DNA from 3 places in the Comamonas sp. 26 genome. Region 1 is predicted to be linked to each of the others. Evidence: predicted binding sites of a transcription regulator. Region 1 holds the regulator's gene; each other region holds the start of a gene.
The links. The regulator sigma-54, encoded in region 1, starts transcription at its own class of promoters, with help from an activator protein. The targets are predictions, from matches to a motif close to TGGCANGNAANCTGCTTT.
Positions count from the first base shown of each region.

Region 2: the regulator sigma-54 is predicted to act here: its motif matches at 1,753-1,770, upstream of CLU84_RS06480 ([protein-PII] uridylyltransferase).
Region 3: the regulator sigma-54 is predicted to act here: its motif matches at 2,058-2,075, upstream of CLU84_RS20370 (TorF family putative porin).

Region 1 is NZ_PEFL01000001.1:32,756-36,916, reverse strand. It holds gene CLU84_RS00175 (DUF711 family protein) at 1-149, shown strand, start outside; gene CLU84_RS00170 (aspartyl/asparaginyl beta-hydroxylase domain-containing protein) at 285-1,208, shown strand; gene CLU84_RS00165 (RNA polymerase factor sigma-54) at 1,286-2,887, opposite strand; gene lptB (LPS export ABC transporter ATP-binding protein) at 3,030-3,812, opposite strand; gene lptA (lipopolysaccharide transport periplasmic protein LptA) at 3,809-4,161, opposite strand, start outside.
Region 2 is NZ_PEFL01000001.1:1,408,525-1,412,685, forward strand. It holds gene CLU84_RS06480 ([protein-PII] uridylyltransferase) at 1-1,629, opposite strand, end outside; gene map (type I methionyl aminopeptidase) at 1,821-2,633, opposite strand; partial or broken gene purL (phosphoribosylformylglycinamidine synthase) at 2,808-4,161, shown strand, end outside.
Region 3 is NZ_PEFL01000003.1:486,496-490,656, reverse strand. It holds gene CLU84_RS20380 (YbfB/YjiJ family MFS transporter) at 1-120, opposite strand, end outside; gene CLU84_RS20375 (YifB family Mg chelatase-like AAA ATPase) at 221-1,762, opposite strand; gene CLU84_RS20370 (TorF family putative porin) at 2,118-2,870, shown strand; gene glnK (P-II family nitrogen regulator) at 2,889-3,227, shown strand; gene amt (ammonium transporter) at 3,268-4,161, shown strand, end outside.

The DNA.
Region 1 (4,161 bases):
CCGTCATGCGCGACACAGGCACCATGGCCTACCGGCTCAACAAACCGCTGACCGTGCGCCTGTTTCCCGTACCAGGGCTAAAAGCGGGCGATAAAACCGCCTTTGAAAGCGACGACCTCTGCAACTGCGCGGTACTGGCTTTGCCTTGAATTTCATACAAAACAAGGCTCTAGCGCTTATTGATCAAGCGCTAGCAGCTATCGTTATTGATATTCCCCTACCCCGGTTCTGTTTGACCTGCCCCCATGGTCGCCAACGGGGTGCCCCCGGTAAAATTGACCCTTATGGCAAAAATTATCGTTCTGGCACTGGTGCTGCTTTTCTTTGGCTGCGGGCTGTACATGCACCTGCGCGGCAAGGTGCGCCACAAGGTGGTGAAGCAATTGTTTGATCACTCCACGTTCACAGCGCCGTTCAACGTCTTCATGCTGATGTTCAGCAAGGTGCCGCGCACGCCTTATCTGCCCACCAGCACCTTCCCCGAGCTGGCGCCGCTGCAGGCCAACTGGCGCGAGATTCGCGAGGAAGCCGTGAATCTGCAAAAGAACATGCAGATCAAGGCCGCCGCCAACAATGACGACGCGGGTTTCAACTCCTTCTTCAAGACCGGCTGGAAGCGCTTTTACCTGAAGTGGTATGGCGATGCCCACCCGTCTGCCATGGAGCTGTGCCCCAAGACCACCGCACTCGTCAAATCCATTCCCAGCATCAAGGCCGCCATGTTTGCCGAGCTGCCGCCCGGCGCCAAGCTCAATCTGCACCGCGACCCTTATGCCGGCTCGTTGCGCTACCACCTGGCTGTGCTGGCACCCAATGATGACCGCTGCATGATTGAGGTCGACGGCAAGCCCTACAGCTGGCGCGAGGGCGAAGGCGTGATCTTCGACGAGACCTATATGCACTGGGCTGAAAATCGCTCGGAAGGCAACCGCATCGTGCTGTTCTGCGATGTGGAGCGCCCCATGACCAACGGCTTTGCCCAGTGGCTCAACCACTGGCTGGGCAAGAATGTCGTGGCCGCCGCCAGCTCGCCCAATAACGAGGGCGATCCGCGCGGCATGATCAGCAAGCTGTTCAAGATCTCGTTCTACGCCGGCAAGTACCGCCGCGCGTTCCGCAGCTGGAACCCGACGTTCTACAAGATCCTCAAATTTGGATTGATGATTGGCGTGCTGGCTTTGTTTATCTGGTGGTTAATCCCCAGCTAACCATCGGTTAGAGCAAGCCCGCCAAACAAAAAGCCGCTGAGCAATGCATCAGCGGCTTTTTTTATTCCCAGCGATGGCTACAACGCCTTGCGCAGCGTCGTCGTCGGTATCTTGAGCTGCTCGCGGTACTTGGCCACCGTGCGACGCGCGCATTCAATGCCCTGCTCCTTGAGCATATCGGCCAGCTTGGCATCGGATAGCGGCTTTTTAGGACTCTCGGCATCCACAAACTGCTTGATCAGCGCCCGCACTGCGGTGCTGGAGGCGCTGCCGCCGGTCTCCGTTCCCAGACCCGAGCCAAAGAAGTATTTGAGCTCAAACGTGCCCTGCGGCGTGGCCATGTACTTGGCCGTGGTCACACGGCTGATGGTGGATTCGTGCAGGCCCAGCTGATCGGCAATATCGCGCAGCACCAGCGGGCGCATGGCCAGCTCGCCATGCACAAAGAAGTTTTTCTGCCGCTCCACAATCGCTTGCGACACGCGCAAGATGGTGTCAAAGCGCTGCTGAATGTTCTTGATGAACCAGCGCGCCTCCTGCAATTGCTGTTGCAGCGCGGCATGGCCTTCGCTGCTTTTGTGGCGGCGCAGCACGCCTGCGTAAATGTCATGCACCCGCAGGCGCGGCATCACATCGGCATTGAGCTGCACGGAAAAATCGACGCGCCCTGAGCTGACGCGCACCGGACGCACGATGACATCGGGGACGATGATATTGCGCTCCACATCCACAAAGCGGCGACCGGGGCGCGGCTCCAGCCCCGCAATAAGGCTCATGGCTTCGCGCAGCGGCTCCTCGCGCGCGCCGCACAGGCTGGTGAGCTTGCGCAGGTCGCGCCGCGCCAGCAAGTCCATGGGCTGCTTGCAAATGGCCTGCGCCAGCTTCAAGCGGTTCATGTGCGCCTCGGTCGTGCCTTCGTCCTCAGCGGTGTGAATCAAATCACGCAGCTGCAGCTGCAGGCATTCGGACAGATCACGCGCACCCACGCCCACAGGCTCCAGACTTTGCAGCAGCTTCAGCGCAATGGCAAAGCGCTGCTCCAGCTCTTCGCGCTCTTCCAGATCGTCGCCCGCCAGACTCCGGGCCAGCTCCTGCAACGGGTCTTCAAGGTAGCCGTCGTCGTTGAGCGATTCGATCAAAAAGCGTAGCGCCGCGCAGTCTTCGGCACCCAGACGCAGGCTAAGCGCTTGCCGGTGCAGAAATGCGGTCAGGCTTTCGTGCTCGCGGGCCAGATCAATGGCATCGGTTTCGCCATCACCATCGCGGTTGCGGGTGGAGCCACTGCCCGAGGGGGAGTCCCACTCGCTGCTGGATTCACCGCCCCACTCGCCATCCTGGCCGTCAATGCCGTCGGCATCCCAGTTCAGTGCTTCCGGGGTTTCGGCGCTGGGGGTCTCTGCTACAGAGTCAGTAGCTGTTTGCGCCTGTCCTGTCTCTTTTTCAGATGAAATATGGTCTGAAGCGCTGTATTCATGAGCGGTAGGCGCTATCTCCGCAGGAGCATCGCTTCCTGCATCAGCCTCATCGCCAGCGCGTTCCAGAAATGGGTTGTCGACCAGCATCTGTTCGACTTCCTGCGCCAGCTCCAGCGTGGACAGCTGCAGCAGCTGAATGGACTGCTGCAACTGCGGCGTGAGCGAGAGATGCTGCGAAACGCGTAGCGAGAGACCTGGCTTCATCAGCTAAATGCCTCCAGCCGGCGGCTGCAGCAAATGCTCGCGCCACTCAGAATTCGCCGCCGTGCGGCTTCAATGCGCTGGCCCGCAGCGCTGGTCAACGCCAGTGCCGGGGGGAATGTGAGAGAGCGAAAGCCTGCGCTCATCACATACGGAAATGTTCGCCCAGGTAGACGCGGCGCACATCGGCGTTCTCCACAATCTCCTCGGGGGTGCCTTCGGCCAGCACATGCCCATCGCTGATGATGAAAGCATGGTCGCAAATGCCCAGTGTTTCGCGCACGTTGTGGTCGGTAATCAGCACACCAATGCCGCGCTCCTTGAGGAAGCCAATGATGCGCTGAATCTCGATCACGGCAATCGGATCGATACCGGCAAAGGGTTCATCCAGCAGAATGAAACGCGGCTGAGTCGCCAGTGCACGCGCGATTTCCACGCGGCGACGCTCACCGCCGGACAGCGCCAGCGCGGGCGACTGGCGCAGGTGCTCAACGCGCAGCTCCTGCAGCAGGCCGGTCAGGCGTTTTTCGATCTCGCCCTGCGTCAGCGCCTTGCCCTGCTCGTCTTTTTGCAGCTCCAGCACGGCGCGCACATTGTCTTCCACGCTGAGCTTGCGGAAGATGGATGCTTCCTGAGGCAGATAGGACAGGCCCAGGCGCGAGCGCTGGTGAATAGGCATGCCTCCGACAGGCTGACCATCAATAAAGATCTCGCCACCATCGCTGCGCACCAGACCCACGATCATGTAAAACGATGTGGTCTTACCCGCACCATTAGGGCCGAGCAGACCGACCACCTCGCCTTTTTGCACGGACAGGGACACGTCCTTGACCACCTTGCGGCTGCCATAGGACTTGGCCAGATGCTTGGCTTCCAGACGACTCGTAGACTCGCCGGTGCGGCTGCTGGAGAAGGTGGGCTCAATCATTTCTTCTCGTCCGCCTTCTCGCCACCCAGAGTCATGCTCTGGCGCAATTGCGTAGCCGGTGTCGCAGGCTTGGGCTGAGCGCCCGGCGTGCCTTCCTTGGGTGCCATGATGGCGCGCACACGACCGCCCTGACCGATGGAAGAGCTGGGCAAGCCGCCGCTGGTCTTCTCGCCATCGACCGTATAGACGTCCGTGATGTTGTTGTAGACGATGATGGAGCCGGTGACCTGATCACTGAGCTGGCCGCCACGGTAGCGGCGCATCTCGCCACGGCGAATGAACTTGACGATATCGGCCTTGCCGTCGTACTCGATGACTTCGCCTTCGCCTTCGATGAATTCTTCAGGCT
Region 2 (4,161 bases), 1.4 Mb from region 1:
CAGTTTGGCATCGGCTTTGTCAACCTGGTGGGCGCGGCAAAAGCGCTTGATTTCTACCGAGCCGGTGATGGAGTGATCGCCGCCGCGGCCCTTGCCGATATCGTGAAAAAGGGCTGCCAGATACAGAATCCACGGCTTGTCCCAGCCTGCGGCCAGCTGGGAGCAGAACGGATATTCGTGGGCATGCTCGGCCATGAAGAAGCGCCGCACATTGCGCAGGACCATCAAGATATGCTGATCGACCGTGTAGACGTGGAACAGGTCATGCTGCATCTGCCCCACGATGCGGCGAAACGGCCAAAGGTAGCGACCCAGCACCGAGGTCTGGTTCATTAGCCTGATGGCATGGGTGATGCCGCGCGGCTGCTGCAGAATTTTCATGAAGGTGGCGCGGTTCACCGGGTCATGGCGAAAGGCGCTGTCCATCACATCGCGGCTGGCATACAGCGCGCGCAGGGTGCGAGTGGAAAGGCCGGTCAGCCCCTCATGCTGCTCATACATGAGAAAAGTCTCAAGAATCGCGTGCGGGTCGCGCTCGTACAGGTCGTCGCTGACGACCTCAATGGCGCCAGCCTTCTCGCAAAAGCGCTCGTTCAGGCGAATCAACTCATGCGAGCTGGGGTTCAGGCGCTCCTCAATGCTCATGCGCACAATCTGGCACAGCTGCGTGACGGCTTTGGCCGCCCAGTAGTAGTGGCGCATCAGCGTCTCACCTGCGCGCATGGCCAGCTTGCGGCCTTCGGGCGTGGTGGAGCGGTAGCCAAAGGCCTCAGCCACGGCGGTTTGCAAGTCAAACACCAGGCGGTCTTCATGCCGCCCCGCTGCTGCGTGCAGGCGGGCGCGGATCAGGCTGAGCAGAGATTCATTGGATTCGAGCTGCTGCACCTCAAACGGAGTAATCAGACCTTGCTCGGCCAGCTCATGCCAGCTGCTGCCCAGGCCTGCGGCCTTGGTGAGCCAGAGCATGGTGTGCAAATCGCGCAGGCCGCCGGGCGATTCCTTGCAATTGGGTTCCAGCGAGTACGGCGTGAAGTCATATTTGGCATGACGCTGGCGCATCTCCAGAATCTTGCCTTCGACAAACGCCTTGGGCTCCATCTGCGCACGGAACTGGCTTTCGAAATCGGCAAACAGGGGCTGGTTGCCGGTGATGCGGCGTGACTCCAGCATGGCGGTCTGCACCGTCAGGTCTTGCGCGGCTTCTTGCAGGCATTCGGCAATGCTGCGCACACTGGAGCCAATTTCAAGCCCTGCATCCCAGCAACTGCTGATGAATTGCTCGATGCGTGCTGCGATTTCAGGCGCAGGCTGTGCCCCACTTTGGGGCAGAAGCACCAGCACATCAATGTCTGAATAAGGAAAGAGCTGGGCGCGCCCATAGCCGCCCACGGCCAGCAGGGTTGCGGTCTCTGGCATTTGCGCCCGCTGCCAGAGTGTGCGCAGCAGGCCATCGGCCAGTTCACTGAAATGGTGCAGCACACCCCGAACGCTGCGCCGGCCCAGAGCCGGGTTTTGCAACAGCGCTATCTGCTTGGCCTTGGCCGTGCGGAATTCCTCGCGCAGAGTTTGCAGCGAGAGTTGATCGGGCGCATCAGGCGCGGCGGCAGGAGAGAGGGCAGAAGAGGTCATGCGCAGCAGAAAAAAGGGTTTCAACAGAGCAATTGCTTAACTACCACCTTAACTCAACTGACTTGGGCTTGAAGCCGGTGTCTGCAAAAAGGTGAGCGCAAAGCGCTTGCGACACAAGGGCTGCAAGCAAAAAATATGCCGCAACCAGTCTGACTGGGTGCGGCATGGTGCTCGGGGCAGCTGAAAAATGATCAGGTGCGGATGGCTTTGATGAAGTCTGGGGGCGTAGGCGAGCCATCCGACCAGGTCAGCACGTCATAGCCTGTTTTGGTAACGGCCAGCATCAGCTCCCATTGGGCGGTCAGGCTGCGGTCTTTGGTAATCACAGTCCAGCCATCGGGCATGGCCTTGATATCGCGTTTGCCCAGATTCAGCATGGGCTCGATGGTGAAGACCATGCCTTCTTCCAGCACCACACCGTCGCCGGGGCGGCCGTAGTGCAACACCTGCGGCTCGTCGTGGAAGACTTTGCCAATGCCGTGGCCGCAGTACTCACGCACCACGGTCAGGTTATGGCCTTCGGCATAAGTCTGGATGGCATGGCCAATATCGCCCAGCGTGGCACCGGGCTTGACCTGCTCGATACCCTTCCACATGGCTTCAAACGTCAGCTTGCTCAGGCGCTTGCCAGCAATCGTGCCGTCACCGATCAGGAACATGCGGCTGTTGTCGCCAAACCAGCCGTCATCGGTAATCACGGTCACGTCCACATTGACGATATCGCCTTTCTTCAAAGGCTTGTCATTGGGAATTCCGTGGCAGACCACGTGGTTGACCGAGGTGCAGACATAGGCCGGGTAGGGCGTCATGCCCGGCGGCTGATAGCCCAGGCAGGCGGTCTTGGTGCCTTGCTCGGCCATGCGCGCGGCGCACAGGTCGTCGATTTGCTGGGTGGTGATGCCCGGCTTGATGTGGGGGGTGATGTAGTCCAGCACATCCGAAGCAAAGCGGCCGGCAATGCGCATGCGCTCGATGTCTTCGGGGGTTTTCAGTGTGATGCTCATGGGGGGAATTATCCCATCGCGGGCTTGAACTTGCAGGGGCAAGGGACGCGAGGTCCTGGGGTAAGCCCGAGGGACGGTAAAATGTGAGGCTCACCGATACAGTGCCTTGGCTTTGACCTTTAACGGGTCAAGGCGGGGGCGCATTCACCAGCCTTCACATAAACAGGCCGCCACGTGACCTTGCATTTGACACAGTTTGAGGGTGGAAACGCTCTTAGCTCGTTCCGCGCTCAACAGCTTTTGACCGATCTGGTCGCTATCCACCCCAAGATCACCAGCGTGTCAGCACGCTTTGTGCATCTGGTGGCTACGGAGGGTGCTCCGGTTCCCGCATTGCAAGAGCGCCTGTCGGCACTCTTGACCTATGGCGATCCCTACATCGGCACAGCCGAAGGTGTGGCATTCATTGTCACGCCCCGTCTGGGAACGATCTCGCCCTGGGCCTCAAAGGCGACCGACATTGCCCGCAACTGCGGTCTGAACGTCTTCCGCGTCGAGCGCATGACCGAGTTCCGTGTGGAACTCAAGTCCGGCATCCTCGGCGGCAAGCCCGAGCTGTCGCAAGAGCAAACCGCGCAAATCGCCGCTCTGCTGCACGACCGCATGACCGAATCGGTCTTTGCCACCCGTGCAGAGGCCGAGCAGCTGTTCACAACCCTGGCCGCAGAGCCCATGGAGTTTGTGGATGTGCTGGGTGGCGGCGCTGCTGCTTTGGAAAAAGCGAACAAGCAGTGGGGCCTGGCCCTGGCCGAAGACGAAATCGAGTACCTCGAAAACGCCTTCAAGGGCCTCAAGCGCAACCCCACCGATGTGGAGCTGATGATGTTCGCGCAGGCGAACTCCGAGCACTGCCGCCACAAGATCTTCAACGCCAACTTCACTATCGACGGTGTGGCGCAAGAGAAGTCGCTGTTCGGCATGATCCGCAACACCGAAGCCGTGTCGCCCCAGCACACGGTGGTGGCGTACTCGGATAATGCCTCCATCGTGCAAGGCCATGAAGTCGAGCGTTTTACCGCCAAATTCAATGTTGGCGCAGACAGCGTAAGCGCTCCTAGCTATCAAAAACAGACTGCCATCAACCATGTGTTGATGAAAGTTGAGACGCACAACCATCCCACGGCCATCTCTCCGTTCGCAGGTGCATCCACCGGCAATGGCGGCGAAATTCGTGACGAAGGCGCCACCGGCCGTGGCTCCAAGCCCAAGGCGGGTCTGACCGGTTTCACCGTCTCCAAGCTTTGGGGCAGTGAAGTGGGTAAGCCGGAGCACATTGCCAGCCCGCTGCAAATCATGATCGAAGGCCCCCTGGGTGGCGCGGCGTTCAACAACGAGTTTGGCCGCCCCAACCTGACCGGTTACTTCCGCGAGTACGAGCAGCAAGTCGGCGACATCACCCGTGGCTACCACAAGCCCATCATGATCGCTGGCGGCCTGGGCGTGATCGACGCCGAGCAGACCAAGAAAATTCTGTTCCCCGCTGGCACCTTGCTGATTCAGCTGGGCGGCCCCGGCATGCGCATTGGCA
Region 3 (4,161 bases), on a different contig from region 1:
CCAGCCGGCATGCACCATTTGCGGCATCAACGCCGTATAGGCAAAGCGTGCCAGCCCCACGCCGCTGAGCGTGGCCATGAAGCCGGTGAGTAAAAGAGGAATTTCTTGGCGCTGAATCACAAACTCAATCCTGTAGAAATGGATGACAAGCGTCAAATGCCAAACGTTAACGCCGCAGCCGCATCATCATGCCCAATGATTCGGTGGATGTTCTCAGAGCCTAGTTCTGCATCAAGGCTCGGCGGTATTGCAAGGCCTCGGCCACATGCGCCTGCGTGATCGCGTCTGACCCCGCCAGATCCGCAATGGTTCGCGCTACTTTCAAGGCCCGGTGCGTGCCGCGTGCCGACCAGCCCAGCTTCTCGGCAGCTTTGTGGGCGAACGCCAGCGCTTGCGGCTCCAGCTGCAAATGCGCATCCAGCTGCGTGCCATGCAACTGGTGGTTGGGCGAGCCCTGGCGCTGCAACGCCTTGTACCGCGCCGCGCTGACGCGTTGCTGTACCTCCGTGCTGCTCTCTCCCTCAGGCGCAGCCAGCAGCTCTTGGGGCGGCAGAGCCGCGACTTCTACATGCAGATCAATGCGATCGAGCAAAGGACCGCTGATGCGCGCCTGGTAGCGCGAGACCTGATCGGGCGTGCAGCGGCAGGCACGCACACGTGAGCCCCAATAACCGCAGGGGCAAGGGTTCATGGCGGCAATTAGCTGAAAGCGCGCGGGGAACTCCGCCCGCTGCGCCGCTCGTACCACGGTGATGTGCCCGGTCTCCAGCGGCTCTCTCAAGGCCTCCAAAGCGCTTCTGGCGAATTCAGGCAGCTCATCCAGAAACAGCGCCCCGCAATGGGCATAAGAAATTTCACCCGGCCTGGGCGGGGAGCCACCGCCGACCAGCGCCACAGCGCTGGCTGTGTGATGGGGTGAGGCAAAGGGTCGCTGCCGCCATCGCTCTGGCGTAAAGCGGCCGCTGAGGCTGGCAATGGCGGCGGCTTCCAGCGCTTCTTCGTCGGTCATGGCGGGCAGCAAGGCGGCAAAGCGCTGAGCCAGCATGGATTTTCCGGAGCCCGGCGGGCCAATCATCAACACCCCATGAGCGCCAGCTGCTGCAATTTCAAGAGCACGCTTGGCCTGCATCTGGCCGCGCACTTCGCGCAGGTCCAGTGCTGACGGAGCAGCCACCGCAGGTCTGGATTGCTCCTGTTGCCAGCCACTCGATGCCTCTTCGTCGGCCTCGGGTGGCGGCGCATCGTGGGCCATGAACTGCTTGACCACATCCAGCAAATGCCGGGCGCTGAAGACTTCGATAGCAGGAACAAACGCCGCTTCTTGCGCACTTTCGGGCGGCAGCACCAGCCGCACGTTTTGCTGCTGTCGTTGCAGAGCCAGCGCTGTCGCCAGCGCGCCGCGTACCGGGCGCAGGGCACCGGTCAAAGACAGCTCGCCAGCGAACTCATAGTCGGCCAGTTGGGTCGCTTCAATCTGCCCGCTGGCGGCCAGAATGCCCAGCGCAATCGGCAAGTCAAATCGGCCGGAGTCCTTGGGCAAATCCGCCGGCGCAAGGTTGACGGTGATTCTTTTGTTGTTGGGAAATTCCAGCCCCGCATTCACGATGGCAGCGCGCACGCGTTCCCGGGCTTCTTTGACTTCAATATCCGCCAAGCCCACCAGCGTGAACGACGGCAAACCGTTGGCCAGATGGACTTCAACCGTAACACTCGGTGCCTGCAAACCCAGCAAGGCACGACTTTGAACCAGAGCCAGACCCATAGGCACCTCGTTGATGGAGCGCGATGCACCAGTATCGCCAAGCCGTGGCAAGCGCGCCAGAGATTGTGGCCATGGCCTGCAGGACACTTCTCACCCGGATTGCACCAAAACAGTGCAATCACAGAGGCTTACGTTAAGAAACATTGGTGCTAAAAATTTAGGCAACTCCAATTTGGTGCATGGCATCTGCATAGGCATCAACCGCCATGCTCATCTTAAATTGATAGCTTCAATCGCCTGTCGGTATTGCGAAAGCAGCGTAAATCATCTGAATTTTCAGCAGTAATCCAAGACTTGGCACGGTCCATGCTTTGAAAAATTGTCCAAAAGAATTTTCAAACCGGAGGAACCCTGAATGCCTAGTCCCGCTGCTCGCCGTTTCAAGACTTTCGCCAAGACTGCCGCCCTGGCCTGTGCCGTGATCTCCCCCCTGTGGGCCCATGCGCAACTCACCGCCAACGTGGCACTGACAACCAACTACAAGTTCCGTGGCCAGGATCAGGACTCCAGCCGCAACAAGGCCGTCAAGCCCGCGCTGCAAGGTGGTTTTGACTACGCGTTTGGCGACAGCGGCTTCTATGTCGGCAACTGGAACTCCTCCGTGGACTGGCTGCCCGGCAACTCGCTGGAAACCGATTTCTACGGCGGCTACAAGTTCAAGGCTGCAGAGGTGGACTGGGACGTGGGCGCGCTGACCTATGTGTACTCGGGCAACGCTAACGGCAACACCACGGAACTCTACGGCTCCGGCACCTACGGTCCGTTCACGGCCAAGTACTCGCACACCGTGTCCAAAGACTATTTCGGCTGGGCGGGCGCCAAGGCTGGCTCGGGCCTGAAGGGCCGCAACAGCGGTTATTTGCAGTTCTCCTACAGCCAGGAAGTCATGCCCAAGGTAACACTGAAAGCTGCAGTTGGTTACACGCATTTCTCCAGCGATATCAAAGACCTGGGTGTCCCCAACTATGTGGATTACAGCGTCGGCGGTGCCTATGACCTGGGCGACGGCTTCACTGCCGCAGCCGCAGTGGCCGGTGCCAACAAGAAAGCCTATTTTGGCGATGTAAACAAGGCGCGTCTGATTTTGACGCTCTCCAAAACTTTTTAATTTTTTCAGGAGTCCGTCATGAAAATGGTGACTGCCATCATCAAGCCCTTCAAGCTCGACGAAGTGCGTGAAGCTCTTTCCCAAATCGGTGTGCAAGGCATCACCGTGACCGAAGTCAAAGGCTTTGGTCGTCAGAAGGGTCACACCGAGCTGTACCGCGGCGCGGAATATGTCGTGGACTTTCTGCCCAAGCTGAAGATTGAAGCCGCGATTGCCGACGACATGGTGGACGCCGCCATCGAGGCCATCGAAGGCGCAGCACGCACCGGCAAGATCGGTGACGGCAAGATTTTTGTTCAGGCGCTGGAGCAATCAATCCGCATCCGCACAGGAGAAACCGGCGACTCGGCCCTGTAAAGGTCGCCGCCGCTCTGGAACCCGTTTTAGAAAGATTGCCATGACCAAGAAACTTTTAAGTGCAGGCCTTGGATTAGGTCTGCTGGCTGCCAGCGCGACTGGTTTTGCACAGGAAGGTGCTGCCGCGGCCACCGCTGCTGCCCCCGTGGTTGCAGCTGCCGTTGAAGCCGTGCCCACCCTGAGCGCAGGCGATACCGCCTGGATGCTGACCTCCACCATGCTGGTGATCTTGATGGTCATCCCCGGTCTGGCGCTGTTCTACGGCGGTCTGGTGCGCAGCAAGAACATGCTGTCTGTGCTGGCACAGGTGTTTGTGATCTTCTCGCTGATCACCGTGCTGTGGGCCATCTACGGCTACTCACTGGCCTTTGGCGGTGAAGGCAAGTTCTTCGCCAACTTCGACAAGCTGTTCCTCATGGGCATCACGCCTGACACGCTGTCGTCCATGCTCAAGACCATTCCTGAGTATGTGTTCGTGGCCTTCCAGTCCACCTTCGCCGCCATCACCGTGGCGCTGATCGTGGGAGCATTTGCCGAGCGCATCAAGTTCGCAGCCGTGATCATCTTCTCCGTGCTGTGGTTCACCTTCAGCTACATCCCCATGGCACACATGGTGTGGGGCGGTGGTCTGCTGGGTGCCGATGGCGCGCTGGACTTTGCCGGTGGCACCGTGGTGCACATCAACGCCGCTGTTGCCGGTCTGGTTGGCGCCTACATGCTGGGCAAGCGCATTGGCTTTGGCAAAGAAGCCCTGCCACCTCACAGCCTGACGCTGACCATGGTGGGTGCATCCCTGCTGTGGGTGGGCTGGTTCGGCTTCAACGCCGGCTCTGCCGGTGCCGCCAACGGCATTGCGGGCCTGGCCTTCATCAACACCATTCTGGCCACTGGCGCAGCCGCCATTGCCTGGATTACTGCTGAAGCGCTGCACCGC